Regions from separate parts of the Peribacillus sp. NPDC096447 genome, predicted to be linked through region 2. Evidence: riboswitches for the same ligand, from Rfam matches in the RefSeq annotation. Region 2 holds a riboswitch; each other region holds the start of a gene.
The links. A riboswitch is a leader RNA that binds a small molecule or an ion and turns the genes downstream of it on or off. The one in region 2 is predicted to bind S-adenosylmethionine.
Positions count from the first base shown of each region.

Region 1: it holds a riboswitch for S-adenosylmethionine, as region 2 does, so the genes downstream of both, ACIQZD_RS14500 (5-methyltetrahydropteroyltriglutamate--homocysteine S-methyltransferase) here and metK (methionine adenosyltransferase) in region 2, are expected to answer to the same signal.
Region 3: it holds a riboswitch for S-adenosylmethionine, as region 2 does, so the genes downstream of both, ACIQZD_RS12765 (Na+/H+ antiporter NhaC family protein) here and metK (methionine adenosyltransferase) in region 2, are expected to answer to the same signal.

Region 1 covers NZ_JBIWEV010000004.1:25,846-36,516, reverse strand. Annotated here, with positions in the region: gene ACIQZD_RS14520 (M4 family metallopeptidase) at 1-307, opposite strand, end outside; gene ACIQZD_RS14515 (amino acid permease) at 743-2,224, shown strand; gene ACIQZD_RS14510 (CaiB/BaiF CoA transferase family protein) at 2,461-3,561, shown strand; gene ACIQZD_RS14505 (hypothetical protein) at 3,876-4,406, shown strand; gene ACIQZD_RS14500 (5-methyltetrahydropteroyltriglutamate--homocysteine S-methyltransferase) at 4,545-5,648, opposite strand; SAM riboswitch class I at 5,732-5,833, opposite strand; gene ACIQZD_RS14495 (hypothetical protein) at 5,990-6,409, shown strand; gene ACIQZD_RS14490 (glycerol-3-phosphate responsive antiterminator) at 6,582-7,124, shown strand; gene ACIQZD_RS14485 (MIP/aquaporin family protein) at 7,351-8,175, shown strand; gene glpK (glycerol kinase GlpK) at 8,197-9,687, shown strand; gene ACIQZD_RS14475 (glycerol-3-phosphate dehydrogenase/oxidase) at 10,258-10,671, shown strand, end outside.
Region 2 covers NZ_JBIWEV010000007.1:168,556-179,226, reverse strand. Annotated here, with positions in the region: gene ACIQZD_RS22485 (glycosyltransferase family 4 protein) at 1-182, shown strand, start outside; gene ACIQZD_RS22480 (glycosyltransferase) at 206-1,522, shown strand; gene ACIQZD_RS22475 (nucleotide sugar dehydrogenase) at 1,564-2,865, shown strand; gene pckA (phosphoenolpyruvate carboxykinase (ATP)) at 3,835-5,421, opposite strand; SAM riboswitch class I at 5,839-6,001, shown strand; gene metK (methionine adenosyltransferase) at 6,165-7,358, shown strand; gene ACIQZD_RS22460 (gamma carbonic anhydrase) at 7,698-8,216, opposite strand; gene ACIQZD_RS22455 (alpha/beta hydrolase) at 8,426-9,229, shown strand; gene ACIQZD_RS22450 (hypothetical protein) at 9,297-9,692, opposite strand; gene mnmM (tRNA 5-(aminomethyl)-2-thiouridylate-methyltransferase MnmM) at 9,831-10,403, opposite strand; gene mnmL (tRNA modification radical SAM protein MnmL/YtqA) at 10,400-10,671, opposite strand, start outside.
Region 3 covers NZ_JBIWEV010000003.1:303,791-314,461, forward strand. Annotated here, with positions in the region: gene ACIQZD_RS12740 (MFS transporter) at 1-769, opposite strand, end outside; gene ACIQZD_RS12745 (alkyl/aryl-sulfatase) at 1,035-3,026, opposite strand; gene ACIQZD_RS12750 (LysR family transcriptional regulator) at 3,403-4,281, opposite strand; gene ACIQZD_RS12755 (chromate transporter) at 4,517-5,146, shown strand; gene ACIQZD_RS12760 (chromate transporter) at 5,195-5,740, shown strand; gene ACIQZD_RS12765 (Na+/H+ antiporter NhaC family protein) at 5,938-7,254, opposite strand; SAM riboswitch class I at 7,444-7,551, opposite strand; gene ACIQZD_RS12770 (SOS response-associated peptidase) at 7,830-8,501, opposite strand; gene ACIQZD_RS12775 (hypothetical protein) at 8,562-8,717, opposite strand; gene hutG (formimidoylglutamase) at 9,001-9,957, opposite strand; gene ACIQZD_RS12785 (LysR family transcriptional regulator) at 10,081-10,671, shown strand, end outside.

The DNA of each region.
Region 1 (10,671 bases), on a different contig from region 2:
GCAATCTAAGGACGGTATTGCCTAATTCATCCTTGCTTTCTTTCTGAATCGTGAAGGAGTCTTTCGCCTTTTGCTTTTCTAGCTTGTAAGACTTTTTGTTTTCATCAAAAAAGGTAAGAATGATATCTTCTGCCGTTTGCTTTGATGGGTCCGTAAGTTTCCCAGACTTGTATTCTAGCGAATCCTTATGCTTATTGTACTTTTCAACACTTAACACATTTTTTGCCGCTAAGGCTTCTTGATGGGGAATAGCAGAAAATAATAGACCGATGGATAGTGCAGTTCCTAAAAATACCTTACCTTTCATAACACTCAACTCCTTCATGAGAATACCTCATTTTTACATCGTTTCATATTTATTATCAAATAGAGAAAACTTGAAAAAAATATGACATTTAAAGGAATAAAATGGAGAAAAATGGTTTTTAGTAGAAATATTCTTTGAATATATTCTTTTAGTAATATGTATTAAAATTGAACCAAATGAATAAAAGTGCAAAAAAACATGGCGTAATGTGCAAAAAAACGTGGCGTAAAGTGCAAAAGAATTTGTCTATTTAAGGCGATTTTTTTGATGATTTGTTGAATATTGCGTTTTATAAATTTGGCATGAAAATTGCATATATTCAGAAAAGGAATTCGAATTGTAAATTAGGTCTATTTGAAAGTCTATGAAATAGGAAAATTTATTAAATGGATTTCTCCATATTGAAAGCGCTTATATAGAAAGGGATGAAAATTTATGATACCAAAACAAGAACATGACATCTTGCATCCTCCACAGCAAGAAGGACAAGAACTAAAGCGCGGTTTAAAATCCCGCCATTTAACGATGATTTCCATTGGAGGGGCTATTGGCACCGGGCTGTTCCTCAGCAGCGGGGCAGCCATTCATACAGCTGGACCAGGCGGCGCATTACTTGCTTATGCCTTAGTTGGGGCAATGGTGTACTTTGTGATGACGAGCTTAGGGGAACTGGCAGCATTCATGCCGACAAGCGGCTCATTCAGTACCTATGGATCGAAATTCGTCGATCCGGCATTTGGGTTTGCCTTGGGATGGACGTATTGGTTCAATTGGTCGATGACGATAGCGGCAGAGTTGGCAGCCTCAACAATGATCATGAAATTCTGGTTTCCGAATAGTCCATCATTGTTGTGGAGTTCATCATTCTTGGTGCTCATTTTCCTATTAAACTATTTATCGGTTAAAGGGTATGGTGAAGGCGAATACTGGTTTTCCTTCATAAAAGTTACAGCCATCGTTATTTTTATAATCGTTGGGATATTAATGATTATCGGCATTATGGGCGGCGAAGCAGTAGGATTTAAAAACTTCACCGTCGATGACGCGCCATTCCCGGGTGGGTTCATGGGTGTCTTCATCGTGTTCATAGCGGCCGGCTTTTCTTTTCAAGGTACTGAAATCGTCGGCGTGGCTGCCGGTGAAAGTGAAGATCCTGCACGGAATATACCGAAGGCCATTAAAAGTGTCTTCTGGAGAATCCTGCTCTTTTACGTATTGGCAATCTTTGTGATAGGACTGCTTATCCCTTATACAAGCTCAAGTTTACAAGGCGATAACGTCATGGTAAGCCCATTCACGCTCATATTTGAAAAGGCTGGAGTAGCCTTTGCAGCTTCACTTATGAATGCAGTCATTTTAACAGCGGTGTTATCAGCAGGTAACTCTAGTCTATATGCATCTACGCGTATGCTATATTCCATGGCAAAAGATGGCCAAGCACCGCGTATTTTTGCAAGACTTAATAAACGAGGGGTACCGGTTGCAGGAATGATTTTGACATGTTCCATCGGTATGCTAGCCTTTTTAGCTTCCGTATTCGGTGATGGTAAAGTGTATATTTGGTTAATGAATGCCATTGGAATTACAGGATTCATCTTTTGGCTGGGCATTTCCATCAGCCATTATCGTTTCCGCAAAGCATTCATCGCTCAAGGCCATTCATTGGAGAAGCTGCCATATAAGGCATTATGGTTTCCGATAGGTCCGATCTTTGCCATTGCAATTGGCATGATCGTCATCCTGTCCCAAAATATCCAAGCCTTTTTCTCAGACCAGATCGATTGGGGCAGTGTTATAGCTGCATACCTGGGAATCCCGCTTTTCCTTGGTTTATGGTTTGGCTATAAACTGATAAGAAAAACTAAATTCGTTAAACTTGATGAAGTCGAATTTGACTTTGACAAAAAATATGAATGAACTACCTTAAAGTGAAATCAGCCGGACAATGCAGTATTAAATTGTCCGGCTTTTACTTTTTAGGCTCATAATCAAAAAGCTAGGAAGCCGATTCCGCTTTTATTTTTGTTGAATGGAAAATTATACATATCCGATGAGAGGTGTTATATGATAATCGTAATCTCTGCAAAATTGAATGTACAGAACGACGGGGAAAGCTTTTAATATTTTCAATGGAAAGGGAAGGTGCACGGCTGATGACCTTATTGACTCATTTAAAAGTATTGGACTTTTCAACGTTACTGCCAGGCCCATTTGCCACTTTGATGCTAGCGGATTTAGGAGCGGATGTTTTGAAGGTAGAGAGGCCGGGAGCAAAGGATTCATGGGGTGTGAACCAATATCTTAACAGATCGAAGAAGTCGATCACACTGGATTTAAAACAATCTGAGTCAATCGAATCCGTAAAAAACCTAGTGAAGGAATACGATATCGTCATTGAACAATTCCGTCCAGGTGTCATGGAACGTCTGGGACTGGGGTATGAGGCATTAAAATCAATCAATCCAAAGCTGATTTACTGTTCCATCACGGGCTTCGGCCAGACTGGTCCCTATAAAGACCGACCGGGACATGATATTAATTATATTTCGATTGCTGGCTTATCAGGCTATTCCGGTACGAAAAAGGGCGGACCGGCAAAAAACGGAACCCAAATAGCAGATCTTGCCGGAGGCTCATTGCATGCTGTTATCGGTATATTATCTGCAGTCATTCACAGGGAAAGAACGGGATTCGGCCAAGCCATCGACATCAGCATGACCGACTGCAGTTTTACCTTGAATGCCATATCCGCACCTTTGAATTTACAAGGGGGCCTCGAGCTTGAACCAGAAAAAATGATGTTGAACGGAGGGTCCTTTTATGACTTTTACGAAACGAAAGATGGACGCCATTTTTCGGTAGGGAGCCTTGAGCCCCCATTTCGAAAAGCATTATGCGAAGCGATCGGTGCACCCGAATTGTATGAACTGAGCATGAAAAGCGATGAAGAAAGCGGAATCAGATTTAAAACGGCCATCCGACTTGCTTTCCTTGAAAGAGATTTTCAAGAATGGCAGGGAATATTCGCTGATTTTGAGGCCTGCGCAGAACCAGTGTTGACCTTCACCGAAGCGGCCGAACACCCCCAATTGAAGGAGAGGGGAATGATCGTCGAGGTACCTGACGGAAAAGGAAATGTCCAGAAGCAAATCGCCTGCCCGATCAAAACATCGGTTTTCACCCCTGAATATAAACATGCAGGCTTGAGGCCAGGACAAAACAACGCAGAAATTCTTCGCACCCCCAATCGCTAAATAAAGATGTAAAGGCTATCACTTTTCCGAGTTTTTTGGAAGGAGATAGCCTGTTTTTGAATGCCGGAAAAAGCAGGAGGAAGGTCGACATCATTGGGAGAAGGTCGAATAAAGCTGAGATAGGTCGAATATAGCTGGAGATAGGTCGAATTAATCGGTGGTAGGCCGGATTAAGCAGAAGAGAACAAATTATCCTCTTATCACATGTGGAAAGCAACATATTACTACTGTGAAAATTTACTAGTTATAACTAGTGTGGGCAGGGTATCAGAGTAGCATCCTGAAAATGCTCTGGTAAGGAGGGGTGATTAAACATGTTTGGTCTCTCTGATATCATTAAATTTCTATTTTCCTTTTTTTTGATCATGCCGATCGTTACGCTGATACATTTGAGCGGGCATATTTTCTTTGTTACGATCTTTGGGGGATCAGAAAAGAAAATCTTGATCGGTTGTGGTAATAAACTTTTTGCTTTTAGGAACATAGAGGTGAGGAAATATTATTTTTGGAATGGGACTTGCGAGTTCAAGGGATTGAAACATGATAATCGATTGACGAATACGCTGATATATTTAGGGGGGGCTATCTTTAATTTAATCAGCATGCTGATCATATATAGCTTAGTGTATCAGAATATCCTGGACAGCTCGGTAATCTGGTATCAATTCATCTATTTTTCTTTCTATGTTATGTTTTTCTCCTTGTTTCCGATGTATTTCTCGGACGGATCGCCTAGTGATGGGAAGGCTGCGGAATTGGCCTTGAGGAACAAGCTGGAAGATAGGGTGACGGATGATATATTTGTGAAGAAAATGGATGATGCTGATGATGATAGCTGCAAGTAAAAAAGGGAACGTGCTGGCCGTTCTTTTTTTGTTTGCTTTCAGTTTTAGGATTTAAGTATAAACCTAATCGGCACGCTTATATAATGCCGATTAGGTTGTTGAATCTTGTAAATCAGTATTAAAGTTTCCGCAAAAAAATCATTCCCATACTTCTTTTGCTACATCAACGACGAATTTCAGCTTTTCCCATTGCTGTTCTTCGGTCAGTTTGTTGCCGTGATGGGTGGAGGCAAAGCCACATTGCGGGCTTAAGCATAATTGTTCGAGAGGAACGAAGTGCGAGGCTTCTTTAATGCGTGCCTTAACAGCTTCCTTGTCTTCGATTTCGCCATTTTTTGAAGTGACGACACCCAGTACAACCTGTGCACCGCCATTTGGAATGTATTCCAATGGTTTGAAATCCCCTGAGCGTTGATCATCATATTCCAAGAAGAATCCATCCACTTTTTCCTTTGCCAATAAAGTTGGGGCGATACGGGCATAGCTTCCTTCAAACGCCCAAGTCGACTGATAGTTTCCGCGACATAGGTGGGTAGTGACGACAAGGTCTTCTGGTTTGCCTTCCAATGCTCCATTAATGACACGAAGTGCAAGATCAATTAACTGTTCCCTCGTATATTTTCCATCTTTGAACTGGAAATCCGGAGCTGAAAGTCTGGCAATATATACATCATCCAATTGAAGATAACGCACACCTGCTTCATAAAAGGCTTTCAAAGCATGCTGATACGCCTTAATGATATCATTTGCATAATCTTCAATATCAGGGTAGATGTCTTCATTATGAATGCCTGCAGCAAATAACTGATTCGGACTGGGAATGGTTTGCTTGGCAATGGCACGTCCGTTCACGATTTTGTTCAATTCAATGAAATCACTAATGAAGGGATGTTCAGGATTGAATGAAACCTTCCCGGTATTGCGAACGTTATATCTCTCTGTTTCCACACCATCGAATGTGAGACCTTTTTCAGTCACATATCCCTCGATGCCATTTAAATGTTCGAGGAAGTCAAAGTGCCACCATGTTCGTCTGAACTCGCCGTCCGTAACAGCCTCTAATCCAACTTCAATTTGCTTATCGACAATCCGTTTGATTTCTTCGGTTTCAATTTCACGAAGCCGCTCTGCTGAAAGGGTACCCTCCCTGAATTGCTTTCTGGCAATATGTAAACGTTCCGGTCTTAATAAACTTCCGACGTGATCGGCCCTGAATGGTGCTTTCGTTAATGTGATTGACATGTTGCATTCCTTCTTTCCTTTTAAAAATAAAAAACCTCTTCTTAAAAAATAAGAAGAGGTGTTGGCAACAAAGCTATATACTCTTCTTATCTTCAAGTTTTTACACTTCTGGAATTAGCACAGTACATGATCAGTCTGTTGCTGAGGCATCAAAGGGCCAGTCCCTCCACCTCTCTGGATAAGAGTTGTCTATTAAATTAATTATGACTATACAGGTAGTTTTTACAAAGGTCAAGCGTTGGAGGTTGAATATTTAGAATATACCGTTTATTAATTCACGCTGAAATGTTAACGGCACCCGGGAATCAGGCATATGCTTTGAGTGGGGAGGGAATGCAAGGATGAGTCCATTCAAAAGTGGCATACCGATAACGGTAACTGAAGCTATGATAGAGAGAATCATAAAAATGAAATCATCTGGTCAGGATATTAAAGTCGAGATTACGCCAAAGCATATGGTGCTTTCCGGAACGATGGAAGTGAAAAAAATGATGTTTAAGAAAAACGTAGCTTTCCGGATTACATTAAAACCGGATCATGTGGAAAAAAGAACGATTTCATTTGAATTAGTGGAAATGGAACCAATTGACAGGAATTTCATCAACCAAAGGATATTTAACAGACCGCCATTTTTTGAATTTGAAAAAAGAACGATCAAAATGAATGTTAATGCTTGGAACATCGTGAGAAAAATTCCGGTGGGTACAATTAAATCGTATGAACTTGTCGAAGGTGCATTGAAAATGAAACTTTCTTTATGAGTTAAGGGATATTTTACATACAACCTTATCCGTAATCTATAAAGGGAGTGCCAGGTATTTTAGTGTTATGGTGAGATTGGGCATGAAAAAAATGTGATTGATAAATCAAGCTCTTTAAAATATACTAAATAACTTGAAGTTTTGAGTTTTTCTGGGAATGAGGAGGATAATGATGGATCAAAAGATTTTGCCTGCTTCAGCAAGCATGAAGGATTTTGAAAGATTTCTAGAAAGTTCCTATGAAATAGGTGTGTTTCTTGATTTGCATATATCACAATTGAAAAATGTAAGTATGATGGCAAAACAGCATAATAAGAAAATGATTTATCATGTCGATTTGATCCATGGCATAAGAAGTGATGAGTACGCGACAGAATTCATTTGCCAGGAATATAATCCCTATGGGCTGATTTCGACTAAATCAAGCGTTATATTGAAGGCGAAGCAAAAGGGGGTCATTGCCATCCAGCGAATCTTTTTAATAGACTCACATGCGCTTGAGAAAAGTTATAAGCTGGTGCAGAAAACCAAGCCGGATTATATCGAAGTATTGCCGGGCGCCATGCCATGGATGATAAAAGAAGTGAAGGAACGATTGCAGACACCGATTTTTGCAGGCGGCCTCATACGTACTTCGGATGAAGTCCTGAATGCCCTTGATGCTGGAGCTTCGTCGATCACCACATCCAAAACTGAATTATGGGATATCGTCTAATAGGGGAAAATTGAAAAAAATTACAGAAAAACAGATTAATTTTTCACAAAATATTGACAGCGTTTTCATAACCTAGTATATTTTACAGTACAAGTTAATATATGTGACGGAGACTAGGAGATTCACAACAGATCTATTCATAATTTATTTATGAAGATAGTTCTGCTGTGGATCTCCTTTTATTTGTTGGCAAGGTTTAAAAATTTATCAGGGGAGGGGTTTTATCATGACTCCATTTTGGGGAGAAGTGTTAGGCACGATGATATTAGTTGTATTCGGAGCAGGTATTGGGGCTGGTTCATCCTTAAAGGGTTCCTATGCAAAAGATGCCGGCTGGATCGTTGTCACGATTGCGTGGGGATTGGCCGTTACTATGGGTGTTTTTGCAGTGGGGTCCATAAGCGGGGCGCATTTAAACCCGGCGGTCACAGTAGGTTTTGCCATTATTGGAGAATTTCCTTGGAGTGATGTGCCCGGTTACATCGTTGCCCAGATGATTGGCGCAATCCTGGGCGCAACTCTAGTATTCCTGCACTATTTGCCACACTGGAAAGCTACGGATGATCCAGGAGCGAAGCTTGGTGTGTTCGCGACTTCACCTGCGATCCCGCACACATTTTCAAATCTATTAAGTGAAATGATTGGAACTTTCATCCTTGTTCTTGGATTATTATTTATAGGTGCCAATGATTTTACAGAGGGTCTAAACCCATTCGCAGTCGGGTTATTGATTGTCGTGATCGGGATGTCACTTGGGGGAACGACAGGATACGCCATTAACCCGGCCCGGGACCTGGGGCCGCGCATCGCTCACTTTTTGCTGCCGATACCGGGTAAAGGCAATTCCAATTGGGGCTATTCATGGATTCCGGTCATTGGACCGATTGTTGGAGGTTCACTTGGTGCCGTTTGTTATAAAGCATTCTTTATGGGGGAAATAACAGCAGGATTTTGGTCTGTTTTGGGTGCAAGCCTGGTACTATTGATATTAGCCTATGCTTTTGGTAAAAAACAGTCACATGAATTGGATAGCAGAAATATCGCCAGTTAATTAAAAGGAGGGGCATACACAATGGAAAAATACATTTTATCATTAGATCAAGGAACAACAAGTTCGCGGGCGATTTTATTTAATGAAAAGGGGGAAATCGTCCATTCCTCCCAAAAGGAATTCACGCAGCATTTCCCTAAACCAGGCTGGGTTGAGCATAACGCCAATGAGATTTGGGGATCGATCCTGGCGGTGATTGCAGGTGTACTATCTGAATCCGGTGTAAAGCCAGAGCAAATTGCCGGTATCGGGATCACTAATCAGCGTGAAACGGCAGTCGTTTGGGATAAGGAAACAGGTACCCCTGTTTATAATGCGATTGTATGGCAGTCCAGGCAAACAAGTGAAATCTGTGATGATTTGAAGGAAAAGGGACTTAATGATCTATTCCGGGATAAAACGGGATTGTTGATAGATGCATATTTTTCCGGAACGAAAGTGAAATGGATCCTCGATAATGTGGAAGGGGCACGACAAAAGGCGGATGAAGGCAAGCTGTTATTCGGTACCATCGATACTTGGCTGATCTGGAAGCTATCAGGAGGCAAGGCTCATGTAACGGACTATTCCAATGCATCCCGGACATTGATGTACAATATCCATGAACTGAAATGGGATGAAGAACTGCTTGAGATATTGACTGTACCAAAGTCGATGCTGCCGGAAGTAAGGCCTTCCTCTGAGGAATATGCTCGTACGATCGAATATCATTTCTTCGGCCAATCGATTCCGATCGCCGGGGCAGCCGGTGATCAGCAGGCAGCATTATTCGGCCAAGCCTGTTTTAATGAAGGAATGGCTAAAAATACGTATGGAACAGGCTGCTTCATGCTCATGAATACAGGAGCCAAGGCTGTCAGCTCCGAACACGGACTATTGACGACCCTTGCTTGGGGATTGAATGGGAAGGTCGAATATGCACTGGAAGGCAGTATATTCGTAGCTGGCTCCGCCATCCAATGGCTGCGCGATGGTCTGCGGATGCTGCATGATGCCAAGGACAGCGAAGCCTATGCAAAACGGGTGGAAAGTACGGATGGAGTATATGTGGTACCGGCTTTTGTAGGACTTGGTACTCCATATTGGGACAGCGAAGTGCGGGGAGCCGTTTTTGGTTTGACGCGCGGCACATCCAAAGAACATTTCATTCGTGCCACACTTGAATCACTTGCATATCAAACGAAGGATGTCCTTGATGCAATGGAGGCGGATTCAGGAATCGAGCTGCAGACATTAAGAGTTGATGGCGGGGCAGTCAAGAATGACTTCTTGATGCAATTCCAAAGCGACTTATTACGTGTGCCCGTCGAGAGGCCGACCATAAACGAAACTACAGCATTAGGTGCTGCATACTTAGCTGGCCTTGCTGTCGGGTATTGGAAGGATCAAGAAGAAATCTCCCGGCAATGGGCGGTAGACAAAACCTTTAAACCATCCATGGAAGAGCAAAATAGTGAAAAATTATATGAAGGCTGGAAAAAAGCTGTACATGCCGCTATGGCGTTTAAATAAAAAACAAGATGTATTCTTTCTCAAATGAGCAGGAGTATGCTATAATGAAATCAAGTTAATAACTCGGCCGGAGAACAGGAGAGACCATGAATGCGTTATCGTTAATTCGATAATGTGCATTTATGGTCTCTTTTTTTGTTTTTAATGGCAGATTAGGGATATTAATATCTATATAAACTTTGCGAACAAATGAACCAATTGAATATAATGACCGAACTCACGAGTAAACAGCGCTAATTCACGAGTAAAAGTGCAGAATTCACGAGTAAGAGAAGAATTCACGAGTAAACAGTGAGAATTCACGAGTAAACCGTGTGAATTCACGAGTAAGAGAAGAATTCACGAGTAAACAGCGTAAATTCGCGAGTAAGAGAAGAATTCACGAGTAAACAGCGAGAATTCACGAGTAAACAGCGCGAATTCACGAGTAAATAACGAGAATTCACGAGTAAACAGCGAGAATTCACGAGTAAACCGTGTAAATTCACGAGTAAAAGTGCAGAATTCACCTGTAAACGCAGAATTCATACAAAAAACTATAGAATGCAATACTTTAAGGAGGAATCAGGGATGAGGTTTTCAAATATATATCGGGAAGAAACGATCGAACTTCTTAAAAAAGAGAAATATGATGTGGTTGTCATTGGTGGGGGAATTACCGGTGCAGGGATTGCCCTGGATGCAGCGACCCGTGGAATGAAAGTGGCTTTGGTTGAAATGCAGGACTTTGCAGCAGGTACTTCAAGCCGCTCGACAAAACTTGTTCATGGCGGATTGCGGTATTTGAAGCAATTTGAAATAAAAATGGTTGCCGAGGTTGGTAAAGAGCGAGAAATCGTTTATGAAAATGGACCGCATGTGACCACGCCGGAATGGATGCTGTTACCGATGCACAAAGGTGGCACCTTCGGGAAATTCAGTACCTCTATTGGACTTCGGGTATATGATTTCCTTGCGGGGGTTAAAAAAGCTGAACGCAGGAAA
Region 2 (10,671 bases):
AATGCGGGCTGGTGGCAGAGAGCAGAAATGTTGATGAAATCTGTCAGCATATCTTGACCATGGCCTCAGATCCAGCCCTTCGTGAAGAACTGGGGGAAAACGGTCATCGGTATGCTATACAACATTTTCAATGGTCTAAAAATATTAAAGGTCTCATCAATGTGATGGAAGCGTCAGGCTGAAAAATCCGGAAGTGGAGGACAACATGGCGAAGAAAGTATGTATGTTCGTGTGGAATCACTTTACAAACGATGCGAGGGTTCTAAGAGAATGCACAGCGCTTACTGAAGCGGGTTATGAAGTCGATTTAATTGCCATTCATAACTGGAAAATCGAGGGTTTGCCCAAAAAGGAGAAACACCAAAATGGTTTCTCTGTCACTAGGGTGAATAATCGCTGGGATGCGCTTCATAGGATTCTCAGGATCGTAGGCAAATTGAAGAAAAAGAAGTTTGAAATCGTTCTATTGGCCTTATTGGTCTGGAATACGTTGTGGAACTTGAACTTGATCAACGGCTGGTTGGGATCGGCAATACTGTTCGGTTCATTTGCACTCCTTGCGATGGGCACACTGATGATCACTAAAACGAAGCTGCCGACACTATTAACGAGGAGCTACATTTTTGGTCAAATGATCTATCATGGCCGGAAAAGGAAATATGATTTTTATCATTCAAATGACTTGAATACGCTTATGCAGGGAGCGATCAGCAGTAAATGGTTGAGAAGGAAAAAGCTGATTTACGACTCGCATGAAGTACAAACGAGCAGAACGGGATATAATAGCCGAATTTACGGGATGATGGAGAAATTCCTATTAATGTTCGTGGATGAAATGATTGCCGAAAACCATACGAGAGCTAAGTATAACGAAGACTTATATGGTCTGTATCCCAAGGTGGTCCATAACTACCCGATTCCAACCAATCCGGAGGAAAGTACGGCTGTGAATTTGCATGAGCTGCTCGATTTGCCAGAGAATGAACCGATTTTGTTATACCAAGGCGGCGTTCAAATGGGAAGAGGGTTAGAGCAATTGGTTGATGCTGTACCGATGATCGAGGGCGGGACGGTAGTTTTTATCGGAGATGGAAGAATCAAGGATGATTTAATGAAAAAAGTAAGCGACATGAATCTGGAGCATCGTGTGAAGTTCCTGCCGAAGGTTCCGGTCGACGAGCTGCTCCATTATACAAAAAATGCGTATTTAGGTTTTCAGATATTGAATAATGTCTGCTTTAATCACTACTCCGCTTCTTCAAATAAATTGTTTGAATACATGATGAGCGGTGTGCCTGTGGTTGCCTGCAGCTTTCCTGAAATTCAAAAGGTTGTCGATACGGAAAAAATCGGTGTGTGTGTCGATTCACATGATCCAAAATCAATTGCCGAAGGCGTCAATTACTTATTGAAACATCCTGAAAAAAGGGCGGAAATGAGCAATAACTGCCTGAAGGCGCGGCAAAAATACAATTGGAAACAAGAGAAGGAAATCTTTATCGAAATCTATCAAACAGCCTAACAAATTTGAGTGTAGCAGAAAAATAGATAGGAGTGGTTTATATGAAACTTTGTACAATCGGACTTGGTTATATAGGACTTCCGACTTCTTTAATGTTTGCGAAACACGGTGTCGATGTTGTCGGCGTGGATATCCATCCTGAGATTATTTCCAATTTGAATAGCGGCAGGCTCCATATCGAAGAACCTGGATTGGAGGAGGTATTGCAAGAAGTGCTTACTTCCAATAAGTTCCGAGCTGCGTTAAGCCCGGAACATGCGGATGTTTTCATTATCGCAGTTCCTACTCCAAATAAAAAGGACATGCATCAATCATGTGATTTAACTCATGTCATGGATGCAACCTCAAACATTCTTCCTTTTATCAAAAAAGGGAATGTCATCATTATTGAATCGACGATTGCGCCAAGAAGCATGGATGATCATATTAGACCGATGATCGAGAGGACGGGCCTTACCATCGGAAAAGACATTTTCCTCGTTCATTGTCCGGAACGTGTTTTACCTGGAAGGATTCTTGAAGAGTTGGTTCATAATAACCGTATAGTCGGGGGCATCACGGAAACATGCTCATATAAAGGAAGTCTTGTTTATAAAACCTTCGTTCAAGGAGAGATCATTCAGACGGATGCGAAAACGGCTGAAATGTCCAAACTGATGGAAAACACCTTCAGGGATGTCAATATCGCCCTTGCGAATGAGCTGACGAAAATCTGTTTCGAGCTGGATATCAATGTTTTGGATGTCATATCAATGGCAAACAAACACCCTCGTGTAAATATTCACCAACCAGGACCAGGAGTTGGCGGCCATTGTTTAGCGGTCGATCCGTATTTCGTCGTTGCAAAGGCACCAGAGCAAGCGAGAATCATTAAATTGGCTCGCGATACCAACGTATCGATGCCTTATTATATCGTTAATGCCGTAAGGATGATGCTAGAGGGGATCCGGAAGCCAAAAGTAGCTGTTTTCGGTCTTGCATACAAAGGAAATGTAGATGATATTCGTGAAAGTCCAGCCATTGATGTCGTCAATATCTTGATGGGGATGGAAAACATGGATGTATCCTTACATGACCCGCATGTCCAATCTGGAAAGATGCCAGTCGTATCAGTGGAAGACGCTGTAAATGATGCCGACTTGATACTTGTCCTGACCGACCATGATGAATTTAAACAAATGGATTATGATAATCTATCAAATCTCATGAGAAATAAATTGATTTTGGATACACGCAATTGCATTGATGCAACTAAAACAGATGTCCCGGTGGCCAACCTGGGCAATATATATCAATACAAAACGATGTCCATGAAAAAAGCCAGGAATAAAGCGATCATCTAAAAACTTGGACAAACATCGATATTGGAATAAGGATTCAGGGGGCGCTGACTATGACAGTGCCCTTTTTGAATATCCATAATCTGGCGGAGGAACGGAGGGCAGAAAATCAATGAAGAAAAGGACCAAGAGAGCTTGGTCCTTTCAGAAACTGTGGAAACGTTTCAGTTGGTCTCAGAAATCCACTCCCTTTCTGCCAAGCCCCCGCCAAACAATCTGGCGGGGGCTTGGCTAGCCAGATATTCGACCGTTGTCGCAGTTAATCGACCTACAGGGCACATTATTCGAGTGAAGACCCAGTTATTCGACCGTTGTCGCAGTTAACCGACCTACACAGCACTATATTCGACCGTTCACTGCAGTTATTCGACCTACACGGCACTATATTCGACCGTTCACTGCAGTTAATCGACGTACATGGCACATTATTCGACCGTTGTCGCAGTTAATCGACGTACATGGCACTATATTCGACCGTTGTCGCAGTTAACCGACCTACACAGCACTATATTCGACCGTTCACTGCAGTTAATCGACCTACACGGCACTATATTCAACCGTTCACTGCAGTTAATCGACGTACAGGGCACTATATTCGACCATTCACTGCAGTTAATCGACGTACATGGCACTATATTCAACCGTTCACTGCAGTTAATCGACCGTTCCCCGCCGTTATTCGATCTACACATCACTATTCGGACTCCGAAGTATTTATTTTTAAGGTCCACGCATTAAATCCGCTTCATCATTTCTGCCGACTGTCTGCCAGACTCCTCGCTTATGTATCTAGTGGGGTCTTGGATAGTCAGTTGCAGGATTGTCGCAAATTTCTGAGGATTCCATTCAAAAAGTAAACCATGAATGAAGGATAACCAAGTAATGTTATAAAATCATGGTTCGGTAAGAGACATTTTTTGTCGACAAACTGAAAGGACCAAGCAAGAGCTTGGTCCTTTTGTGTAAAATTTATTAAGCTGTCGGTCCGCCAAGTTCTTCGATTTCACTTGGAACGCTGCCGAATTTCTTGAAGTTAGCACGGAATTGTGCGGCAAGGTCCGTTGCTGCTTCTTTATAAGCGGCAGGATCTGCCCAAGTCTTGATTGGCTGAAGCACTTCATCAGGAACACCAGGAACATGAAGCGGGATATCCAAGCCGAAGATATCATCTTTGATCGTTTCGATGTTTGCTAATTCACCTTCAAGTGCCGCTTGTACCATTGCACGAGTGTAAGCAAGTTTCATACGGCTTCCAGTTCCGTATGCTCCGCCAGTCCATCCAGTGTTGACAAGGTATACCTTTGCATTGTGCTCGTCAATTTTATCACCAAGCATCTCAGCATAGCGTTGAGCCGGAAGCGGTAAGAATGGTGATCCGAAGCAAGTGGAGAATGTAGCTTCCGGTGAAGTTACTCCTCTTTCAGTACCAGCCAATTTACTAGTGTATCCGCTTAGGAAGTGGAACATTGCCTGTTCTTTGGAAAGCTTGCTGATTGGAGGCAGAACGCCTGAAGCATCAGCTGTTAAGAAAATGATTGTATTTGGATGTCCTGCAATACTTGGGTTCACGATGTTATCGATCGCTTGCATTTGGTAAGCAGCACGAGTGTTTTCAGTCAATGAACTGTCATCATAGTTCGCTTCACGTGTATCCGGATCAACAACAACATTTTCCAATACGGCACCGAAACGGATTGCATCGAAAATTTGTGGTTCTTTTTCACGTGAAAGATTGATCGTTTTCGCATAGCAGCCGCCTTCGATGTTGAATACGCCGTTAGAAGACCAGCCGTGCTCGTCATCGCCGATCAGTTTACGGCTAGTGTCTGCTGATAAAGTTGTTTTGCCTGTACCGGACAGTCCGAAGAATAAAGCGACGTCCCCTTCACGTCCTACGTTAGCAGAGCAATGCATTGGAAGGATTCCAGCCTCTGGAAGTAAGTAGTTCATGATCGAGAAGATCGATTTTTTCATTTCTCCTGCATATTCCGTTCCGCCAATCAGGATGGTACGGCGTTCAAATGAAACGATGATGAAAGTTTCGGAAGTGGTTCCGTCCACTTCTGGGTCTGCTTTGAAGTTAGGTGCAGATAGGATTGTGAATTCAGCTTCGTGACCTCTTAGTTCCTCTTCATTTGGACGGATGAACAAAGTATGGGCAAAAAGGTTATGCCAAGCATATTCGTTAACAACACGGATTGGAAGACGAGATGATTCGTCTGCACCAGCGAAACCTTTAAAAACAAAAATCTCTTCTTTTGCTTTTAGGTAGTCAACTACTTTATTATATAGTTTATTGAACACATCTTCGGAAATTGGCTGGTTCACTGAACCCCAATCGATTTTATCTTTAACGGATGCTTCTTCCACGATAAATTTATCTTTAGGTGAACGACCAGTATATTTGCCAGTTTCAGCTTTTACTGCGCCGGTTGATGTTAAAACGCCTTCATTTCTGCTTAATACCTTTTCGACCAATTGAGGAACTGAAAGTTGAGTTTGCACATTGTTTCCTGTTAATAACTGGTGTAACTCATTAGAAACATCTACAGAATTCATATATGAGGTACCTTCCTTTGTTTAAGTTTTTAGATTACAATTAGTATAACACATTCATTTAAATAGTCTATACTATTTCTTCTGATTTGTGATTATTTTCAGCTGGTTGCGTTAATCATTTTATTCCGGCAGGAACCGAGTCAGGATTATCACATATACTTTAATGAAGTCAATTTTATTTTAATAGGAAGTAAGTAAGCAATATATTTCCAATGGTGAAGTCGTTTTTCTTATGCTTAATACTTATTATTAATGGCAATTTTCAACATTTCTATTCGTATTTTGCATTGTAAACCCTTCTAAGACGCTGTATCAACATGTTTTTCAAATGAACGCCATACTGGGCGGAAATGTTCTTTTTAAAAAAGCATTGACAAATTCCAACCAGATACGATAATATCTTAAATTGTACGGATTCTCTTATCCCGAGTTGGTGGAGGGACAGGCCCTTTGAAACCCAGCAACCTGCCATATTGAACTTGACTCCAAGATCGATCGCCGAAAATAAAGCGAAGGTCTTCAAGGAATAGTGGTGATGGTGCTAACCTGAGCAAGGTAAAAAACCCTTGAACGATAAGAGTGAAAGGATAGAAGACAGAATTTTAAACCTTTCCTCATTTGCCAGGGAAGGTTTTTGTGTTTTTCATAAGTAATTCTGTGTCTATAGTTGAAACTAATGAGGGAAACGAGTTCCGTAAAAATCAGGCTTATGCCTACAACATACTAACTTCCAAGGAGGAAATATGATGTCAAAGAAACGTCTATTTACTTCTGAATCTGTTACAGAGGGCCATCCGGACAAAATTTGTGACCAGATTTCAGATTCCATTTTAGATGCTATCCTTGCTAAGGATGCAAATGCACGTGTTGCGTGTGAAACTAGCGTAACAACAGGTCTTGTACTTGTTGCTGGTGAAATTACAACGTCCGCTTACGTGGATATTCCGCGTATCGTTCGTGATACGATTAAAGGAATTGGCTACACACGTGCGAAATACGGTTTCGATGCTGAAACTTGTGCAGTGTTGAGTTCCATTGATGAGCAGTCTGCCGATATCGCAGCTGGAGTCGATAAAGCATTGGAAGCTCGTGAAGGAAACATGTCAGAGGAAGAAATCGATGCAATCGGTGCAGGGGACCAAGGTCTTATGTTCGGATTTGCTTGTAATGAAACAGAAGAGCTTATGCCGCTTCCGATTTCATTGGCGCATAAACTTTCATTCCGCCTGGCTCAAGTTCGTAAAGATGAAACTCTTGCTTACCTACGCCCTGATGGTAAAACACAGGTAACTGTTGAATATGATGAGAATAACCGTCCTGTACGTGTAGATACGATCGTTATCTCTACACAGCATGATGCAGAAATTACGCTTGAACAAATTCAAGCCGATCTAAAAGAACATGTGATCAAAGCAGTCGTTCCAGCTGAATTGATCGATGCTCAAACTAAATACTTCATCAACCCTACTGGCCGTTTCGTAATTGGCGGACCTCAAGGGGATGCTGGTCTTACTGGACGTAAAATCATCGTTGATACTTACGGCGGATACGCTCGTCATGGCGGCGGTGCATTCTCTGGTAAGGATGCTACTAAAGTTGACCGTTCTGCTGCATACGCTGCTCGTTACGTTGCGAAAAACATCGTGGCAGCAGGCCTTGCCGACAAAGCGGAAGTTCAATTGGCATACGCAATTGGTGTGGCAGAGCCTGTATCGATTTCAATTGATACGTTCGGAACTGGTACAGTTAGCGAAGAAGTCCTTGTTGACCTAGTTCGCGCCAACTTCGACCTTCGTCCAGCTGGCATCATCAAAATGCTTGACCTTCGTCGCCCGATCTACAAACAAACAGCTGCCTACGGACACTTTGGCCGTACAGATGTCGATCTTCCATGGGAACGCACGGACAAAGCAGAAACATTAAAAGCACAAGCGTAAATCATATAAAAAAGGTGTCCCGCAATTTGCGGGGCACCTTTTTTTGTGGATTAATTTTGCCGTCAGCGGGAATAATTCAAGAATCCCAAAGAAATATAAAATATGTGCAAAACTCGTGAGTTAAGGTCGTTTACAAGTTTGTTTGGATCATCTACTCGTGAGGTTGAAGCGTTACTCGTGAATTTCGAACGTTTACTCGAGAGTTTAGAGCTTTTACTCATGAATTTAGAGCGTTTACTCGTGAATTTGTAGCAAATACTCGTGAGTTTAGAACGTTTACTCGTGAATTTGTAACAAATACTCGTGAGTTGAGTACAATACTCGTAACTTTCAATCAATTCACTTTATTCGTTCCGCCGTTTTATAGTATTGTCCTTTTTCGGCATATTCGCGAACGATGCGTTCCATATCCTGTCGATCTTCTTCGTTGATTTCGCGAATGACTTTAGCTGGGCGTCCGAATGCCAGCATGTTCGGTGGAATGACTTTACCTTGGGGAACGAGACTGCCGGCACCGATGAAGGCTCCTTCGCCGATTTCGGCTTCATCAAGTACAATCGATCCCATGCCGATCAGAGCTCCTTTACGGATTTTACAGCTATGTAAAATGACCTGATGGCCAATGGTTACTTCATCCTCGATGATCAATGGATTATTTGGGCTTTGGTGCAGGACGCTGTTATCCTGTATACTGACTTTTTTCCCGATGATGGTTGGGGATACATCACCGCGAATGACGGAATTGAACCAAATTGATGTTTCGTCGCCAATTTTGACATCACCTGTCACGACAGCATTCTCAGCAATATAAGCGCTTTCGGCAATTTCAGGTTCTTTGCCTTTATACGGATAAATAATCATTTTCAATCATTTCCTTTCCGAAGTGAATGTTTTTATGTATTATTTTAATATACCGTATGCAAATACACTTGGCTATTTATAATAGCAATGTACAACTTGTTAGATTTCTTTTTTGTCGAAAATCACGAAAATGGTTATAATTTATATATATTATTTAACTATCATGGATCGTACACAACAAGTGAAAAGTGAAAGGGGGATTTCGAATGTGGAAATGGGAGACAGAAGGAGACGCAAAGGGCGTCATTGTCATCATTCATGGGGCAATGGAACATCACGGACGTTATAAGTGGTTAACACAAATGTGGCTTTCAGCTGGATACCATGTCGTCATGGGCGACCTTCCTGGGCAGGGTATGACAACTCGCGCCTACCGGGGACATATCGATTCCTTTGATGAGTATTTGGACGAAGTGAAAAGCTGGATAGAAGAGGCTTACGAATATTCGTTGCCGGTCTTTTTACTTGGACACAGCATGGGCGGTTTGATTTCGATACGCCTTCTTCAGGAAGAGGAATGGGACATTGCAGGGGTGATTCTTTCTTCTCCATGCTTGGGCCTCGTGACGAAGCCGCGGAAGTTCCTGACAACCATCTCGCATGGTTTGAACATCGTGATGCCTAAGTTCAGGGTTGAATCTGGATTGACACCTGAAATGGCGACGAGAAGTGCGGAAATCCGTGAATCCGATAGAAACGATACATTATATATCACAAAGGTTTCGGTTCGCTGGTATCGCGAGCTTGCACAGGCTATGAAGGATGCTTTTGAAGAGATTCCTGAATTTCAGGATGTGCCGCTTTTGGTCATGCAGGGCGGAGATGACCGAGTCGTGAACAAGAAGGCGGTTCGCGAGTGGTTTAATTATAACTTGGCCAGTGAAAAGCAATATAAGGAATGGCCGAAGCTATATCATGAAATCTTCAATGAACCAGAACGTGATGATGTATTTCAATATGCGCTGAGTTTTGTTGAAAACCGTTTAAAAATATTAGGGTATGTCGTTTGATCAGTACATACTTCAGGATAAATAAAAAACTGCCGAGGTTAGACCTTCGGCAGTTTTTTAATTTGAATCAGCCTGCGTTTTTAAGCAACTTGTTTGACTTGATCACCGGTGCCCAGAAAGTAACCGGGTACATAAATTGGTTCAAATGTGTAAGTTCTTTTTTATTGGATAATGCGGTGGATAGAAGATAAATGGATTTGAAGGTTAAGTCATTGGCGAATAGGTCCAAAAGCGTCGCTTTCATATTCATGATCGCTTCATGGTTTTGAGTGGAAATCATTAAATCGAGCTGTGGCAGGAACCTATCAAAATGGTGATCGAATTGTTTGAGGTCCTCCATGTTTTTTTGGTTTTCTGTCAACGAGTTAAGCGAGCAGACAAACTCCCCGTATTGTTCACTTGAATCCCTTTTGATTTTTTCAGTCAATATATCCGTCAGTAATGAAGTAGGCAAATGTTCCATTTTTTCTGCACCCTCTTATCTATTTTCTATCATTATAATCATTATAGACGAAAAATTCAAAATGTTGTGATTGGTAATTCTGCTTCTGCGAGTTGGGATTGAAAAAACACCGTTCGTATCGAACGGTGTCAAAAGTCATCATCTCTTTTCAATCGCGACAATGAATGGCGGATTGTTTGATTGGTTGATGAACCCGTATTTCAGGATATGGGCTTTCTGTTGAGGGAAGTTCTGTACATAATCCATCAATGCATCCCGTTCTGCCGATCCCCCTGGATGACCATGGTAAATGACGAGGATGATGATGCCTTCAGGTGCCAGCAGTTCGAATAGCTGTTCAATGGCTGATATCGTCGTATCGGCTTGGGTGATGATTGATTTGTCACCGCCAGGAAGGTAGCCCAGGTTGAATATGGCACCCGTGACCTTTCCGGAATGCTCTTTCCTGATGTATTTGCTCAAATGTTGATGCCCATCGTGAATGAGGGTGCAGCACTCTTGTAAATTCTCGGCCTTTAGTTTCGCCGCTGTGGTTTGGATCGCTTCTTTCTGAATATCAAAACTATAGACATGCCCGTTTTCACCTGTAAGTCCTGCAAGAAATACCGTATCAAAACCGTTGCCCATCGTGCAATCAATGGTTATATCCCCGGGATGGACCGCTTTTTCCAGCAGAATCCTGGCGAATGGCAAAATTCGGTCAAGCTTCATGATTGTACCTCCGTATGATGATTTTTTCCTTGCCAGCTGTTACGGCGTTTCAATTCGGCATCAATGGCATTCAAGACATCCCATTTATTGACGCTCCACATTGGACCGATCATCAAATCGATGGGACCGTCGCCCGTAATGCGGTGAACGATCATTTCTGGAGGGATTATTTCCAGCTGGTCGCATACCAGGCTGACATAATCGTCACGGTCAAGAAACTCGAGCAGGCCTTTTTCGTATTGTTTGACCATCGGTGTCCCTTTTAGTA
Region 3 (10,671 bases), on a different contig from region 2:
CCAATAAACCTCCGGCGGCTATTAAATCCACCCCTTTTTCTTTAACCAAATATATAGGCATCCAAGTGATCAGACCATAGTTGATAATATTTGATATAAACTTGAATGTTATGAGTTTCCAAATATTTTCGATTTTAAACAACAGTTTCAGAGCAACCTTTTTTTGTTTCGGTTTGTCTTTTTTAACCTCTTGATTTCCTTGAGGCTTTAGAATGAACCAAATTCCGAAAGAAGCTAATATCCCTAGAATTCCGGCAATGGTAAACATGCCCCGCCAACCGAATGCGACCACCATGGAAGCGGCAAGTGCAGTACCTAATATCCCGCCAATATTTTGGGCAGACAGGAAAAACGAATTTGCCCGGCCCCGTTCTTCTTCCGGGAAGTTATCTCTTATAGTGGACATACTGGCAGGATAGAAAGGCCCTTCACCTAACCCGAACAGAAAACGGATGAATAATAAAGACATAAATGACCAAGCTAATCCAGTCATTACAGTGAACAGAGACCAACTAAACAAAGAAACAGTAACCATGACTCTGGCTCCATACTTATCGGTCATCCATCCACCAAGCGGTTGCATGAGTGAGTAGCTAACAAAAAATATACTAATTAAAATACCTGTCTGGGACGTATTGAGATGAAACTCATCTGCAATAGGAATAATCCCGACATTTATGGCAACGCGATCAAAAAAACTTAAAATCATTCCAACAAATAAAAGGCCGCTAATCATTATTTTTCGTTTCTTACTTGCATATAACTGCATTCCCCATCACTCCATTTTTTTATATTTTCACAAAACCTCAGCCATATAGGAAGCGCTTACAATTCCTTTCGAATTACAAAACTTGAAATTTTATTTTTACGGTTATTGACGTTTGTTCTGTAACTATTAGGAGCGTTTTATAAAAAATTAAAAACGAAACAGGATGCCCACAGGATTAATTAATACATTCAAACCCACGAGACTACAAAGTAGACTCGTGGGTAACCGATCCATCCTGGTTTTCAGAATATGAAGTGGTTGATTATCACGGAGTTACGATATTAACCTTTGGTTGGAATTGATCCAGCAAAGTCAGGAAATCCTCAAACTGTTTTTTATCACCGGAAATGGCAACTTTACCGGCTGCTTCCATTTTGGATAAATCTTCACGTCCCATAGCAATCTGATAGAAGGCCATTCTATCTAATGTTAATGTTGCATCAGGGTTAGACGCCATTTTCCCTTTTTTGAAGTTCAATACAGAATTATTCAGATCGATCGTGTAATTGGTTTTCGAATCTGTAAATGTCAAATTGAATGTCATATTTTTATTTTCCGCTTTTAATCCGTTTAATTTAATGGACAAGAATTTCAGGAAATCATCCGTTGGCATATTGAGCAGCGTATCGAGATTCATCATTCCGCCACTTCCCTTCGAGTCTGCCACACCATTCCTTAACTCATCTGCGCCGGTAAGATAGAAATTACGCCACACAGAAGATTCGGCTGTGTATCCTAATTGCTCATATGCTTTAGCCAATAAATTTTTTGCTTCTGTATTTTTCGGGTTGGCCATGACGACATGCTTTAAGACTTGAGCCACCCAGCGATATTCCCCTTTTTTATAATCAAGTTTTGCCCGTTTAATGACCCTCTTTTCCCCACCCATATATTGTACATATTTAGCGCCTGATTCCTCTTGTGGTAATGGATCCAAGTCGGATGGATTGCCGTTGAAATATCCTAAATAAAAGTTGTACACCGCTTTTACGTTGTGTTTCAATGTTCCGTAATACCCCCGATTGGCCCAGACTTTATCCAAATTTTCAGGAAGTTTCAACTCTTCTGCGATTTCATCAGGTGTAAGACCTAAATTAGCTAATCGTATGGTTTGGTCATGAATATATTTGTACAAATCACGCTGACTTTCCAACTGCTCGAGAACATTGTCCCTTCCCCATATGGGCCATGTATGGGCCGTAACCATAGCATCTATATCTTCGTTTCCAAACAGATCAACTGTTTCATCAAGTGCTTTCACCCATTTTAAGGTATCTCTGGTTTTAGCTCCCCTTAATGTATAAATATTATGTAAAGTGTGTCCGGTGTTTTCGGCTACCACTAAAGTTTTGTAATCATTGATATAATAATGCATTTCAGATGGAGCTTCCGAATCCGGCGTCAATAAAAATTTAAATGTTATTCCGTCTATTTCCACCGTTTGAATATCATCCTTCACTTCCATTGTTGGAGGTAAATAGCTAAAAGTTCCGTTACTTAATCCAGGGCCAATACCAGAAGTAACAAATCCCCTTTCATTTGCGGGTAAGAGATTTCCAAACATATAACCTGCACGGCGAGACATTATATTGCCTAAAAGAATGTTTTCACTTAGCGCTTCATCGTTAAAACCTGCTGGGACAATAATCGGCACCTTAGCTGGATTTTCAGCGTATTGAGCAATGCCTTTCATACCTCCAAAGTGATCCGCATGACTGTGACTAATAACAATTGCACTTACCGGTTTTTTGGGCCGATGTTCAAAATAAAGCTCCATGGCTGCTTTGGCCGTTTCAATTGTAGAAAGTGTATCCAAAACTATTAATCCTGTTTTTCCTTCCACAATGGTAAGCACTGATAAATCTTGGCCCCGAACTTGATAAACGCCATCTACCACTTTAAATAAGCCTGTTATATTTTGCAATTGAGCCTGGCGCCACAAGCTTGGGTTGACAGTAAAACTTGCCGGCTGATCTTCTTTGATGAATGAATATCGATTACTATCCCAAACTACGTCACCTTTTGAATTTTTAATTGGATTCATATTCAAAGGCGCAATGAATCCTTTATGTGCATTCTTGAAATCTTCCTTATCTTTAAAATTCAACTGTTCATAAAAAGCCTTATTTGCTGAAATTGTTGCATCTGTCGCCGGCATCGGCTCATCTGACGCAGCCTTTGTAACAGAAGACCCTGCCAGTAAAACAAAAACAATGGGAACGGATACAATTCCTTTAATAAAAGATACTTTGGACATTTCATACCCCTTTCTAAGTAGATATCATGTATCTAATCCGAATGTTGCAGCAGTAAACTTTCTCATCTTTTAGAAATTTTTAGAATAATATGAATTCATTTTATAATTAATTTGCCTTTAAGTATATTTCCTATTTCTAATGGTAACTTCAATTTTATTTATATTAAAAATAACAATCCCTTTGTTTATCTAACCGAAGGCTGAACAACCAAATACAAAATGCCCCTCCCGATGGGGAAGAGCTTTGATGATACGCGATGCTGTATATTCAATTTGCTATGACTTTTGCAAGGCAAGGTGTCCGGGGCCACACCGTTACCCATGAAACTGAAAACGCTGCCAAAATGTAATGGTAAGCGAAGGTTGCTGTGATTCCTTATCGAAGAAAATCAACAAATTTAGACACCCCTATTTTATTGAATCGCTTGTTTTTCCTGACTAGCCATAAATTTCTTGTTATTTCTATTCTGGAAATACCCACTTTCCGCAAAAAGCCTTGCTCCAATTCCCTGGCCACTGTCAACCTTGGCAAAATGCTGATTCCAAGTCCAGCTTCAACCGCACTTTTTATCGCTTGTGTACTGCCAATCTCCATGTAGCTTTCTATTTTTTCTAAAACCCCATGCTCCCTTAACATGTTTTCTACGATAAGCCGTGTTCCGGAAATGGATTCACGCCAAATCATCCTTTCATTTCCCAATTCCTCTAGCTGAATTTCTTTTCTGTCTTTCCATGGGTGGTCGGATGGACATACCAATATCAATTCGTCTTCGGCGAACTTGTCTACAATAAAATCGGTGTTTTCCACAAGTCCTTCCACCAAGGCCAAATCAATGACATCGTTTGAAAGATCCTCCAGAACCCGGGGGGTATTTTTTATCGTTAAGGTAACTTTTATTTCAGGCTGTTGTTTTTTAAATCCCCCCAGCAAGCTCGGCAACAAATACTCACCGATAGTCAAGGATGCCCCTACTATGAGGTTTGCATTGTACTCTCCCGTTGATTGCTGAATCACTTCTTTTGAATGGTTGAAGTCATTTACAATAGCTTTTGCAAAAGGGTATAACAGCTTTCCTGCTTCTGTAACTCTCAGCCTTCCTTCCTCACGGTCAAATAACAAAGTGTTATAATAATTTTCCAGTTGATGGATTTGACGTGTTACAGCGGGTTGAGATAGGAAACTTAACCTAGCTGCCTGGCTTATACTTCCTTCATCCACCACTAAACAAAACATTTTCAGATTTTCCAATTTCAAGAAAACGACCTCCATGTTTTTAGATAGTTTATTAAAATGATAGCATCATTCGGTAAATGGTGAAATGAAAATAGTGTGATACATACTGAGGCTAGGCGGCATTCTTTATAAATCGGATAAATCTTCTGGGTATAACGTTTTGTTATACCCGATGATTTTGTTGCAATTTACCCATCCCTTTTTCTTTGATATGTTAATAATAAGATTTAAACAAAGCATGCAAAGGAAGTGACTGATGTCAATGAAAGGGCAATGGAAAATTCTATTCCAATTATTTTGGACCTTTTTTAAAATAGCACCTGTCACATTCGGAGGCGGGTTTGCGATGATCCCTTTAATCGAAAAAGAAGTGGTCGAAAAGAGAAAATGGATGAAAAGCGAAGAAGTTACGGATGTTTTTGCGTTATCTCAGTCCGTACCGGGAGCTGTCGCCATTAACTCCGCCACCTTTATTGGCCATCGGATTGCCGGAATGAAGGGGGCGATGGCAGCCATGATCGGTGTTTCATTACCTACCTTTTTAATTGTTCTGCTCCTCGGCATTTTGTATTTTTTCATTCATGATAACCCGAAGATAGAATCCGCATTCTTATCGATCAGAGCTTCCATAGTAGCCATCATCGCCTATGCGGCTATCAAGATTGGAAAAACGGCTATTGTAGACAAAACAACTTTCTGTATTTTAATAGTAGGAATTCCAGTCCTTTTCTTTCTGCACCCTGTGATGGTTATATTAGCAGGAGCTGTAGCTGGTATTGTGACCATCTCCATTAAGAGAAAATTAGGTTACGAAGTCAAGGTGGACAGAAAAGATATAGGAAATGAAGAAGATGATTTCGAACCTTTCATGGGTGCTGGCATATAGGTATATCAAAAAAGGGTCTAACTAATTTTCAAGAAAGTGTGTGATAGAATGATGGAATTGTGGGAGTTGTTTAGCACCTTCTTTATTATCGGCTTTGTATCGTTTGGAGGCGGATACGCCATGATTCCCGTAATAGAATCGGAAGTATCACAGCATGGATGGATGACGACGCAGCAATTTACTGATATCATCGCCATTTCCGGTATGTCCCCAGGACCTGTCACTGCCAATAGTGCCATTCTCGTTGGCTATTCGACTGCTGGATTTGCAGGAGCCATATCATCTGCTTTCGGAATCTTGCTTCCTGCTATTATATTCGTAACCGTTATAGCCACCTTCTTCATCAAATTGAATCATTACCCAGTTATTCACTCCATGTTCTATGGACTAAGACCCATTGTCACTAGTTTAATCCTCTTTGCAGCGATCAGCTTTGCACTTTCCAATCATATGATAGCGCTGAACTTTTCCTGGCATACGATAAGCTTATTACTCGTTTTTGGATTATCGTTATTTGCCCTAATGAAATTACGCTGGCACCCAGCCTATGTAATTATTCTTTCTGGTTTAGTTGGAGTCGTCCTCTATTCATGACAAATGTCGTACACACAACCATTATCTATATGGATTGGAATTAAGCAGATGAATTGAAAACGGCCTTGATTAATTTTTAAATACTGATACAGACATAAATGCGAGGAAGACTTTTGAATTGCTTATGTTTTAGTATTTCACCCATACAGAAAACACCCTGTATCCAATGATTCAGGGTGTTTTCTTATTATTCTCTTTTAAGAAGTACGTTTCTTCGTTTCATCATTACCCGGCTGAAACCGTGGAAAACCAATCAGGATGGCAATGACGCCACAAAGTCCAATTAGTATTGGATAATATGAATACTGCAAGATGCTTATCGGAGAAATCTTTGCTACTCCTGCTGCAACCAGCAGTTGTGCTCCATATGGTATCAACCCTTGGATACAACATGCAAATATGTCAAGCAAGCTCGCTGATTTACGCGGATCAATCCCATACTTTTCAGCGATATTTTTGGCAAGTGGCCCGGCAATGATAATCGAAATCGTGTTATTTGCCGTTGAAAGGTTTGTCAAACCAACAAGCCCGGCAATGCTGAATTCCGCGCCTTTTTTTGATTTGCTATTTCGGGTCACTAGGTGAAGTAGATAATCGATGCCACCATTATGTTTGATTACAGCTACCATACCTGCAATTAAAATGGCAAGGAAGGAGATTTCATACATTCCCGCCATTCCTTCTCCAACTTTTTGGATGACACCCAACGGTTGATAACTTCCGTCCGCCAACCCGATAATTCCGGCAAATACGATTCCGATGGAAAGGACCAAGAACACATTGACTCCTGCCAATGCAGTGATCAATACGCAAAGATATGGAAGAATCTTCACCCAATTATAAGACTGTTGGGAGATGTCGGCTTGTTCACCCATCGTTAAAATTCCTAGGATGGCACATGTGATGATGGCCGCAGGTAAAACGATGAAAAAATTCACTTTAAACTTATCCTTCATTTTCGTTCCCTGAGTTCGAACTGCAGCGATTGTCGTATCTGAAATGAAGGAAAGGTTATCCCCAAACATCGCACCACCAATAACGGCCGCCATTGAAAGGGCAAGCGAAATATCTGTTTGCTCACTAATCCCGACCCCGATAGGTGCCAGTGCAACAATCGTTCCCATGCTTGTCCCCATGGATAAAGAAATAAAACAAGCAATAATGAAAATCCCTACCATTAATAGATTTTGCGGAAAAACAGCTAAGGCAAGATTCACTGTTGATTCAACTGCCCCCATGCCATTGGCAACTTCGGCAAAAGCGCCAGCTAAAAGGAAAATGATAACCATTAGCATAATATTGGCGTCACCGGCACCTTTACAGAAGATATCAACCTTTTGATTGAATGTCTCTTTCCGATTCATTGCCAATGCAGCTGCCGAAGCAATTGAAATCGCTACAATCACCGGAAATGAATAAAAATCTTTAGTGATGATTCCGGACCCTATAAATAAAATTAAAAATACGACAAATGGGATCAATGCCCATGGATTCCCTTTATTGTTTGCACTCATGATGTACACCTCTTTTTATTTTTTCCGCGACATGTGTCACAGCTCTTATTCTATTAACAGTTTACGCAAATAACACCAGTTTTAACTTGATTATCAAGTCATGGAGCTATAGCAAAAAAACTGTCAGCATAAAAAAGACCCCTTCTATTTAACAACAAGAAGAGGTCTTTTAATTTATAAAAAACACCCTTCTTATCTTTCAGGCGAAAATCAGCCTGCTGGATTTGGCACAGCACTCCTATTAAGTCCGCTGCCGAGACATCTTCGGGCCAGTCCCTCCGTCTCTCTTGATAAGAAGATCTAAATTATATAATTTATCAAAAATTACGATGTCTACCAGAAAAGCACCAGGCTGGAAACCTGCCGAAACCAATCTAGTTTCTGAAAGTGACATCAAAGTCGTTTTGAAAAGCAAATATAAGAGTACAGCATTTTGTCTATTTTCGCAAGGTTTAATTTTAAATTATTTCACATGCACTCCTTACTGATTATAAAGAGATCTTGACATGTGCAGTTAATCAATTATTTTCATTTATCGGGACGGAATTCATATAAAAAAGAGGTCTAATGACCTCTCAGCAAATTTGTTGTATTAGGTTAGATGAATTATTTTTGGTCGAGTTCACATCAGTCGATACCTCAAAGGCTTCCATCTGTTCCGAATCGAATGACTTTAAATACTGCTGCAGATATGCAGGATCATTATTGGTTGGATTCAACCAATCTTTTTCATCTTCTGGTTTAAGGATGACAGGCATACGATCATGAATGCTGGTCATTAGCTCATTAGGAACGGTTGTTATAACGGAGCACGAATAGACGCTGATTCCTTCAGGAGATTTCCAGGATTCCCAGATACCCGCCATTCCAAATGGAGCATGATTCTTCAGTTTTATTCGCATCGGTATTTTTCTTTCCGGTGTCTTATTCCATTCATAAAAAGAGTCAGCGATTATCAAGCATCTCTTCTTTTTATACGCATTCCTGAAGCTTGCTTTCTCAGCAATGGTTTCCGCTCTGGCATTGATCATTTTGTAGCCCACTTTTTCGTCTTTTGCCCAGTAAGGAATGAGTCCCCACCGAAGATATCCAAGTCGATTCTTTGCCCCGTCATTAATGACAGAGAGCACGGATTGGGAGGGAGCAATATTGTAGCTGAATTGGTATTCCTCATCAAACGATCCTTGAATATCAAACCGATCTTTTATTTCTTCAATGTCAGTGAAAAGGGTAAAACGTCCACACATACTATCGCCTACCGTATTAGAATTTATTACAGTGTAACAAATCGAACGGACAGGCACAAATCAGCGTTCTAAAATCCTGATGTCGGTAAATGGTTGATTAAATAATTCGCTGGAAATCAAAAGAGTTCCAAGGACTTCTCTTTCATCTTCAGCTTTAATGATTTCCGACAAGATCAAGGTACTGCCATTCCTGACCGTCACTTTATATTCATTCATAAAAAATCCCCCCTAGATGGTTGTTATTATAAACCAAAAACCCATAAGTATCAGTAGTGAACTTTGGCAGAGCCATGGTTAATCCTATAACGGGGAGTCAAGCAATGGCTGGGGCCATTAACCCATATAAAGGAGGCGTAAAAAAGACTGTCCATGAATGATTCACGGACAGCCTGGGTGCTGTCAAAGGTTTTAGCTTCAATACTGATAATTGATCATGGATATAACATTGAGGAAAGCTGGAAGGACCAAATTGGAATTGCCCCTCTTCCATGTCCATTCATTATTTAAAATGCAGCAAAACTTCATTTATTAAATGTGCTGCCAATGTTACGGTTTTATTATTTTCGTCCAACGAAGGATTCACTTCCGAAATGTCAAAGGAGAGGATCTTTTCATTCGATACGATATGCCTAATAATCGCACGGACCAATTTCGGATTCAGTCCAAACGGCGATGGTGCACTTACCCCAGGTGCGTAGGCTGAATCAATAACGTCCGTACATAATGTAAGCATAATGCAGTCATTTTTATTAACGAATTCATTTATCCGCCGCTTTGTTTCATCCATTTCGTTCAATGACAAATCTTCTTCCAATATGTAGTCGACCTTACTTCTCTCAGCGGTTTCAAATAGTGCCTTCGTATTCCCCTGCTTCTGAATTCCGACACATAAATATCCACAACTTTGATCTTCGTCCAAGATCTGCTTAAACATCGTTCCTGATGAACTTTCTTTTTCATAGGGCCTCATATCAAAGTGCGCGTCAATATTAATGATCCCCAATCTAGCTTTTGGTCCAATGGATTTCCTTATCCCAAGATAATGGCCATAGAGGGTTTCGTGCCCTCCCCCAAGTATGATAGGAATCGCTTTAGTCTCCAATATCCGGTCAACAGCCGATCCCAATTCGAATTGGGCGGCCTCCATCTCCGTACTTTCACATATTACATCGCCAGCATCCACCAGCTCGGTTTGTGACGGTAAATGACAGGGTAATTTCGCCAAGTACTGCCTAATATGATCAGGGCCCTCTGCAGCACCAATCCTGCCTTTATTCCTTTTGACGCCTTCATCACATTTGAAGCCAATCAACCCAAAGGTCTTTGATGCATTGGAAGAGATGGCTAATTCCGATATCGGAGCCAACCGTACTCTTTGGTGGTATCTGAAGCTGTCCATGTCAGTTTGGGAATCAATTCTTCCATTCCAATATTTTGAAGTCGGATTAGTATACATAATTTCTCCTTTATTTAAAAAATTCCGAAATATCTTTTTTAAAAATTATAAATGAGATAATATATAATTACCAATACAAAAATTCGATATATCTATAGTTTAAAGCTATAGAAAGGAGAATAAATGGATCTTCGTCAACTTCGGTATTTCACTACCACCGTCCAGGAAAAGAATTTCTCAAAAGCAGCAAAAATGCTGCATATATCACAACCTTCCCTAAGTAATGCCATAATGAAATTAGAAAATGAAGTTAGTTTACAGCTTTTGGAACGTAATACAAGGGGTCTTGAGCTTACGGAAGCAGGGGGGGTTTTTTATGCGAGATCTGTTGATCTGTTAAGAAGATTCGATAATATGCAAGTGGAGCTTAAGGAAATGAAGGAAATTGGAAGCGGAACAGTATCTATAGGTTCCATAGAATCATTCAAATTTTGGTTCCCGAAGATAATCAGGAACTTCAAAATCAATTATCCTAATATTCATATAAAAGTAAGGGAAATATTAGGGGAAGAGAAAGTTTTCGATTCCTTAAATCGGTATAATGTTCATTTCACCATCACGAACCAGCCCATCAACAATGATGAAATTCTGTCCACTCCCCTTTATAATGAAAAATTCATGCTTTTGATCCATAAAGATGACGAGTTAAATCAAAAAGAGTCCATCACTTTCCATGACATTGCAAAGAAAGAATTGATCATCAGCACAACTGGA